DNA from 2 places in the Paenibacillus sp. FSL F4-0125 genome. Region 2 is predicted to be linked to the other one. Evidence: a T-box and tRNA genes for the amino acid it is inferred to sense, from the RefSeq annotation. Region 2 holds a T-box; the other holds one or more tRNA genes.
The links. A T-box is a leader RNA that pairs with one kind of tRNA and senses whether it is charged. The one in region 2 lies ahead of NST74_RS23425 (valine--tRNA ligase), so its partner is inferred to be a tRNA-Val.
Positions count from the first base shown of each region.

Region 1 (4,433 bases), 2.5 Mb from region 2:
TCTATAATCAGAATATGGTGCGCATTCGGACCGATAACATCGTATTCATCAATTTCTTCCTCAACCGGTACCATTTGTTCCTCTACAAATACTTTAGTACGAATATCCAGCCCCATCCGAAGCTGTTCCTCTGTAGTAACCCGTAAGATTTCTGCCGCCATGTTAGTCGCAAACTCCTCTCTCTATGTATCCAACGATAGTTGTCTATTATATAAAAATTTGACTAGAAAGAAAAGCCTGAGCATGAGAAACCGTCTTCTGTCTCTGCTCTAATCTACAGTATAGACTTCTTCAGGAATCGAACGATTGTATGTGTCTTGCATCACTGGCGATAATGGAGGGTACTGACCTTTAGGTTTTCCATCTAGATTCGTCATCTCATTGATTTCCATGACTTTTGTTGGCTTGGTCTCGGAGCAACCTACCAAAACCATCAGTAACAACAGACAAACGCCGACTTCCCATTTCATAATTTTAGGCATGGTCATACTCCTTTCACCGTTCAACTGCGGTTATTCTCTTTACAGCTTTGACGGTTCAAGAGTTTTATAAACCATTGAAGAACTTCATTCTCTGATTCTAATCCTTAAAGATTCACATTTCCAATGACATGAACCATGTACATCATCCCTGCCAAAAAACCAGCTATTACAAAATAAGCGATGCCATATTTCCAGCGTGAGCTGGCTGGCACATCGTAATACTTATCATTCTCGTAGACCGTATAGCTAATATCGCAATTCATCTTAAGATGCATCCCATTCTCTAGGGTCACAGGCTCCAGCTGCGAGATACGCACCTTTTCAATTATGCATTGCTGAGGAAGTGTAGCTCTACCAATGTAGTTTAGTTGATCCCATCGCACCCCTACATACTGCTGTCTATCCAAATCACTGTAGGTTGTAAAAGGTAAATCTCTTCTATGCTCTGACCCTGGAATCATGTAGCCTGCATCTCTAAGTGGCTCTACTGGAATTAAGAAACCCTTCGTTACAGAATAAATACGATTGTTAGAACGTCTCTTAACATATTTGTTATACAGATCGTAAGCAAATAACGCCCAAATTATAAAGAATAAGATCGAACGCATATATATGATGATGCCTAAACCGCCCACGAGTCCCACAAGCCACAGCCAACGCGTAACCGCAGTAGCAATACGGCCACCGTCAAGCGGGTGAATCGGCAGCAGGTTAATCAGATTAAGCAAAAAACCTATATAAGCCAAGGAATAGAGTAGCGGACTATCCATGTAATAAGCCGCCCCAAAAACGGCTGTAGCCCCAACGGTTCCCAAAATCGGACCTCCAAAAGCAATATAAGCTTCCGTCTTCGCATCCAGCGGTTGTTTTTTCATTGTGATTAATGCTCCCAAAAACGGTATAAACAGTGGAGCGCTAACTGGAAGCCCGATTCGTTTAGCTGCTATTACATGCCCTAATTCATGGACTAGCAAGAGCAGAACAAAACCCACGGCAAACCCCCACGGATATATCAACGCATACGCCCATATCGAAATTATCATCGAAATTAGCGGCCCGGCTATTTTACCTATTTTCAGAAGGGACAAAATCGCCTTTCCTTTAAACAGGAGCATCGCCGTCCCGCCCCCCAACCATTTCCATGGCGTGGAAGAATTCTTTTTCTGCTCATTTTGCGGCAAGATCTCAAGCTCCTTTTTCTTTCAATTTTTATCCAACGGCTGTACATTACTATCCATTTTATCATAAGCGCTTAAGGAGTATTTCCATAAAAAAGCATTTGGCTAAATATACGGCGCAACTTTTAGAATCGTTTCAGCGTCAAACAAACAGATAATGGATAATTTTTACTATTATTCAAGGGAAGAAAGTGATTCCGCTCCAATACACTACCACCACACACAAAATAACCCGAATTTTATGGTTACCCGATAGGCTAACGCCGTGAACGTTATAGGCTACGAACCATAGACTGTTATCAGGGTTATTCAATTGAGGAGGTTATTTATGGATACAAATGCAAATTTACATCAACAGGTCAGTTGGAATTGTATGAACAAATACGTTGGTATTACAACGACTGACGGTCAGTCCTTTGATGGCTTTATTGCCCATGTAGATCAAAACTATGTTACTCTTGCGGTTCCCAGCAACGAAATGATAGAACGTTTAAACGGAATGCCTACACATGAATCGGCGTATAGACAATTCGGCTTTCGGCCTGGCTTTTTTCCAAGACGCCGCTTCTTTCCACGACGCATCCCTTTTTTCGGAATAAGCGATATATTTCTACTCCCGTTCTTTATCTGAGACGGTGCGAGGGGATGTCAGGGGCATCCCCTTTTCTTATTATTTTAAAGACTATGTAAACTATCATCCCTATAGATTGTAAAAAAAGAATTGCCTTCCTACTCTATCGTATGGTATTATGAAATTCGTCGCAGGACGGTAGCTCAGCGGGAGAGCACTATCTTGACAGGGTAGGGGTCATGGGTTCGAACCCCATCCGTCCTATATCGAAAAGCCTTGAATTTCAAGGCTTTTTTTGTTTTTTATTCACTTATAATTCTATTAAAAACCCCTGTGATACGAATTGGGACTGACCCCCGTTTGTGAGACAGGGATCAAAACACCTTACAAGTTTAAGTAGCCAGTCGCCGGAAATCCATCGGTGACTGGTTATTTAGTTTCGCTTGAATTCGAAATGAGTTATAGTAAATGATGTAGTCTCGAATGGTCTCTACAACGATTGCAGTCGTTGTAGATGTGAGATCTTCGAGGTAGAACGTTTCAGACTTTAGGGTGGAATGAAACGATTCAATGGGGGCATTATCAGCGGGCGTTCCTTTACGGGACATGCTCATGGTAATGCCTTTTCCTTTTACAGCTTCCTGGTACGCAAAGGACGTATACACGCTGCCCTGGTCGCTATGCAGCAACATCTTTTCCTGCTTGGGAAGTTGATTTAATGTATCCAACACCAAAGAGGTATCTTGTTTATCTGCTATACTGTAAGCCACAATCTCACCATTGTACAAGTCTAGAATGCTGGAGAAGTACAACATCTTCCCGCCAAATGGCAAATAGGTAATGTCCGTGACGAGTTTTTGCAGAGGTGCTTCTGCATGAAACTGTCGCTTGAGCAGATTTTCAAAGGAGTGTACAGATTGCCCAGTCACCTTTCGTTTTTTCATCCTCACGCGGCACTGAAGCCCCTCACACTGCATGATCCGCTGGACTCGCTTGTGATTTATACTCTGCTCTATCCGAAGGAGCGCCGTGATTTTCCGGTACCCGTAGCGGAATTTATGACGGATGCAAAGCTCCCGGATTTTCTCCACCACTTTGTCTGTATGCTTTGTCTCCACAGCTGCTTTCCAGCGGTAGTAAGTCGTTCTTGCGATTCCGAGCCATCTACAAGCCTCAGACACCGTCACTTCGTTTCGAATGGATTCGATCCAGGCAATAACGGCCTCTGGTTCCACCTCCTCTCCAACTCCTCGTACTTTTTTAGCAGTTCTAATTGTTGTTTTAAGAATCGGTTCTCTGCCTTTACTCTTTCGAGCTCCGAAGAGTCCTCCGGACCTTTTCCATAGCTGTACTGTTTACCCACCGGCTGCTGCAAACGATGCCGTTCACCATTTCGATTCCATCTCATCCATGTCTTTAGCTGTGTCTTATTCCGTATTCCGAGCTGCTCCATAACCTCTTTCACAGGTACGCCTGCTAATCTCATTTCTATAGCTTTCATCTTTATTTCCACGGGATAACTTACTCTGGTTGCCAATGCAAAAACACCTCCAAGATGATCTCCTTATCTTACGACAAGGTTCCATTCTTTTGAAGGTGTTTTGATTTGTCTCACGTTATGGGGTCAGTCCCTTATAGGTTGATGGGGTATTTTATTAAAATGGAAATTTAGTAAGCGAGAATATTAAGAGTACCATCCCAACAATCGAAGATAGAGCAGCCATTTTATCTTTAGTTTTAATATAGGTAGCTCCTCCATTAAAAATCAGAGCTCCACACATCCCCATCATTGTCCAAGACATGATCGCTTGATCCTGACCGCGGAAAAATAGTATTGCCAGAATGATTGTTGCTGCACTAAATAGAATACCGAACAGCCTTAGTGCTTTCAGCAAAAAATCCCCTCCCGAAATATAATGGGCTAATGAATTTGCAGCTTACTCGATATTACAAGGAAAAATGTAGCCAATGGGCCACAAAGTAAAGAAATTAAAAACCAGTTTAATCCACTCCTATTTTTACCTTGTGCTAACCCAGCATTTATTAATGCTAATGTACCCCATCCAACAAAATACCCGTTATCCATCACGCACACGACCTTTCAACATCATTTTATAGGAATACGAATATCCAATATAATGGTTTCATCATAAGCAAATGTTGCAGGGATTTGTTATACATGCTGAAATTTCAACAACTACT
Region 1 is NZ_JBBOZJ010000001.1:2,751,616-2,756,048, reverse strand. It holds gene NST74_RS11890 (GNAT family N-acetyltransferase) at 1-161, opposite strand, end outside; gene NST74_RS11885 (hypothetical protein) at 270-482, opposite strand; gene NST74_RS11880 (site-2 protease family protein) at 587-1,663, opposite strand; gene NST74_RS11875 (hypothetical protein) at 1,989-2,291, shown strand; tRNA gene NST74_RS11870 (tRNA-Val) at 2,424-2,495, shown strand; one part of gene NST74_RS11865 (IS3 family transposase) at 2,624-3,480, opposite strand; one part of gene NST74_RS11865 (IS3 family transposase) at 3,480-3,768, opposite strand; gene NST74_RS11860 (hypothetical protein) at 3,887-4,126, opposite strand.
Region 1: it encodes a tRNA-Val, which carries the amino acid that the T-box ahead of NST74_RS23425 (valine--tRNA ligase) is inferred to sense. The anticodon was not compared.

Region 2 (4,433 bases):
TAATTAGCACCCTGTCCGGTTAGTGCGCCAAAGTTGTCATGCCTTTCTGTTTGAAGCATATACATGTGGGGAGTAACATTTTGGGCTTATGCTCTGGGCCTGTCTCAGGGTAAGATTATGCCAAGAAGGAGGACATATCCCGTGTTTGATCAGTCCCACGGCTTGCGGTTTGATATTTATGAACGCATTCACCTATCGGAAGAGCTTCCGGGAATAGCTGAGCTGGAGGAGGTTGAACTACTTCCGGAAATCCAGGTGATTCAGCGGGAGGATCGTGCCGAGTTATATGGTCAGCTGTTGCTTACCGGACTCTACCGGAGCGAAGATGACCGAACACAGCGTCTGGAGCACGCCATTCCCGTTGAAATCACTGTTCCGCTTACACGCGTCAGCTCGATTGAAGATATTGGGGTGGAGATCGAGAATTTTGATATTGATCTGCTCACGATGCGTACTGTGAATATAACAGGCGTATTATCCCTGCGGGGAATCGGTGGTACGGAGCCTCAACCACAACCGACCTGGCAGCAGGAAGAGTACACAGTGGCTTATTCCCCTCTCAGTGATGACAGGGTAATCGAAGCATCTGCAGAGAACCAAGAACACGAAACTGATGCGCTTTATGAAAATTCACAGTGGACCTTTGGTGAGGATGCAGCGGAGGTTGCTGTAGAAGAACATGAGCATGCAGAAGCGAATGCTGAAGCAACAGAGGCCCCGCTGGTCTCAAGCGGAGTGGGTCAATCGTCCCCTATAGTTAATTTCTCATCCGCTCATGAGAAGGACAAGGGCGCGAAAGCCCGGACGCATAGTCTGGATTCGCAAACTGAGGATTCCAAAGCAGGTATAGCGGATTACTGGTTTAAAGCTGAGTCACAAAATGAGGAAGCTGAGGCTACACAGCTGAATCAAGTTAGCCAAGTGAGTGAAGCGGATCAGGAGCAAGAAGCGGAATATACCTTTGCTTCCAGAGAAAAAGCTGTCCCAGCAGCCACTGTTGAGGCAGAGCAGGACATTGCTGTATTCGCTTCAGAGGCAAACCATGAGCTTCACGCACAAGAAGAGAATGCTCAGCCGATCAGTGAGAATTCGAACGAAGTCTTTGTTTCTCAAGAGACGGTGCCACAACCAGAGGAGAAGCAAGACCTTAAGATTGCGCTAGGTAGTAAGAAAGAAGCAGAGGTTCCAGCGAAAGAACATCTCACCTTCTCTTCATTACTCAGCTCTAGCCGTTCTCGTAAAGAACAGGAAGCTCTTCAGTCCGAAGGAACTGTATCGGCTGCAGCGATCATTCCAGAAGCGGGAAATAATACAGAGTGGAAGAGCAGATTCATTACCGGAGCAGATGGCGCTAACTTGTTCCGGAAGGTTCGACTTTGCATCGTGCAGCGTGAAGAAACACTAGATACGATCGCAGAGAAGTATCAGCTAAGTGCACGGGAGCTGGGAATGTATAATCGATTGTCTGGGCAGAGTGTAGAAGAAGGGCAAGTGTTGTACATTCCGTAGTTGAGTTACAATGCGTACTCACATGATTAGATAAAGCGGCTGTCCCAACAGTAGATTTTTTACTGATAGACGGCTTCTTCTTCTCTAAAAAATCAAAAAAAAGGGGTCAGATTCAGGAGCTTATACTTGTCCTTGAATCTGACCTCTTTGAATTGTGCCCACCCACCTAAACGACCTTAAGCATCATATTCTCGGCAAACGGTTCGCGACGACAACAATTAGGGAAAACCTCCCTATAATTCAGATATAATTGCTCAATAGACTGATAATTAAGGAATTTCTCCCTGAAAATCAGCTGATTTCCCTACGAATAAGATATTACCTCTTTTTTTAGGGAGAAAATCCCTAATCCTATTCATTTAAAGCAATTATCGGCTATAATCAGGGGGTTTTTCCCTAATTACTTAAAAAGAGCAGCTGCTCAATAAGTGGCATTCGCACTTTTTGGAGAGCCCCTTTGTCATATATAAGAAAGTATAAGTCGAAATTCCGCTTATAGTCCCGCTGTAGAAGCCTATTCAGGTTGACTAGGGATGACTCAAAATGTATTATGGAGTAAGCAATATCTAAGTAAAGACTGGGAACGGGAAGAGTAGGCGGTCAGCCCTTCAGAGAGCGGAATGCAAGTGCTGTGACATTCCGTAGGATACAGCCACCGAAGTCGCCCCGGAGTCGCCCTTCTGAGCTTGTCTTCATAGGCATGAGAGATAAGTTAGGATGTGGCCGGTAGCAGCCGTTATCTGTACGAGTGTCGCGCTAAGCTTCTGAACCGTAAGGTGAGAGAAGTGTAGGTTTATTTTTCATTGGCGCGAAACAAAGGTGGTACCGCGAAAGAATGGCCTTTCGTCCTTTGAGACGAGGGGTCTTTTTGTTTTTTAAATATAAGAATGTATAAGTTTCACTCTGTATATCGTTCTTATATTTTTACAAGAAACTACAAGTAACCAAGTGGAGGTATCAGAGAATGGCTGACCAAAACAATCTAACAGCGGCAGAGTTGCCGGACCTGCAAGATACAGCGGCAGATGCTGCCGCTGCAAACGACACTAAGAATGAAATGCCAACAACGTATGATCCGAAATCGGCAGAAACCAAGTGGTATTCCTACTGGACAGAGGGTGGATATTTCCGTGCAGGCGGACGTCCAGATGCAAAAGCATATAGCATTGTAATCCCGCCACCAAACGTAACGGGAATGCTGCACATTGGCCATGCGCTTGATTTTACGCTTCAGGACATCTTGATTCGTACGAAACGGATGCAGGGCTTCGACACGCTTTGGCTACCGGGTACGGACCATGCCGGTATCGCAACGCAAACAAAGGTAGAGCAAAAGCTGCGTGAGCAAGGAATCTCAAGACATGATCTCGGACGCGAGAAGTTCCTGGAGCAGGTATGGGATTGGAAAGATAAATATGCGAACACCATTCATGAGCAGTGGGCTAAGATGGGGCTTTCCCTTGACTATTCCCGCGAACGGTTTACCTTGGATGAAGGGTTGTCGAAGGCTGTACGTGAGGTATTCGTTAAGCTTTACAATAAAGGCTTGATCTACCGTGGGAAACGTATCATCAACTGGGACCCGGCGGCTCGCACAGCATTGTCGGATATCGAGGTTGAATATAAAGAAGTTAACGGTCACTTGTATCACCTGCGTTACCCGCTCAAAGACGGTAGTGGATTTATTACAGTAGCGACTACACGTCCGGAGACGATGCTGGGCGATACGGCGGTTGCTGTTCATCCGGAAGACGATCGTTATAAAGATCTGATCGGCAAAACGTTGATCCTGCCGATTATTGGCCGTGAGATTCCGATTATCGCTGATGATTATGTAGACAAAGAGTTTGGTAGTGGTGCGGTTAAGATTACACCAGCTCATGACCCGAATGACTTCGAGATGGGGCAACGTCACAACTTACCGCAGATTAACGTAATGGATGAGAGCGGTACGATGAATGAAGAAGCAGGACCATATCAAGGTCAAGACCGGAGTGTATGTCGTAAGGCCATTACTGCTGACCTGAAGGAGCAAGGTGTGCTGATCAATATCGAAGATCATGTGCATCAAGTAGGACACAGTGAACGCTCTGGAGCCGTTGTTGAACCCTACTTGTCCACACAATGGTTCGTGAAGATGCAGCCACTGGCTGAAGCTGCCATAAACGCACAGAAGGATGGGAACGGGGTTAACTTTGTACCGGACCGTTTCGAGAGAACTTACCTGAATTGGATCGAGAACGTTCGCGATTGGTGTATTTCCCGTCAGCTGTGGTGGGGACATCGAATTCCAGCATGGTATTCCGAGTCTACTGGTGAACTGGTTGTGGCAAATGACGAGGAAGAAGCGCGCCGGATCAGCGGTCTAACCGATCTGAAACAGGACGAGGATGTATTGGATACTTGGTTCAGCTCTAATCTGTGGCCTTTTGCGACACTAGGATGGCCGGATGAGAACAGCGCAGATTTCAAACGCTACTATCCGAACGATGTGCTCGTAACAGGTTACGATATTATTTATTTCTGGGTAGCGCGGATGATCTTCTCAGCCCTCGAATTTACCGGAGAAAAACCGTTCTCTGATGTATTGATGCACGGTTTGGTACGGGATTCCGAAGGCCAAAAAATGTCCAAATCTCTCGGAAACGGCGTAGATCCGCTTGAAGTTATCGAGAAGTATGGCGCAGATGCAATGCGCTACATGATTTCTACCGGAAGTACCGCCGGACAGGATCTGCGTTTCCGCTGGGAAAAGGTTGAACAGGCGCGTAATTTCGCCAATAAGATCTGGAATGCATCACGCTTCGCGCTTATGAATTTGGAAGGCGTAAGCTTTGAGAATATTGATATTTCTGGTGAGCTAAGTACTGCTGATCGTTGGATTCTGCACCGTCTGAACGAAACTTCTCGCGAAATTACGCGTC
Region 2 is NZ_JBBOZJ010000001.1:5,259,909-5,264,341, reverse strand. It holds gene NST74_RS23430 (LysM peptidoglycan-binding domain-containing protein) at 142-1,509, shown strand; T-box leader at 2,080-2,363, shown strand; gene NST74_RS23425 (valine--tRNA ligase) at 2,567-4,433, shown strand, end outside.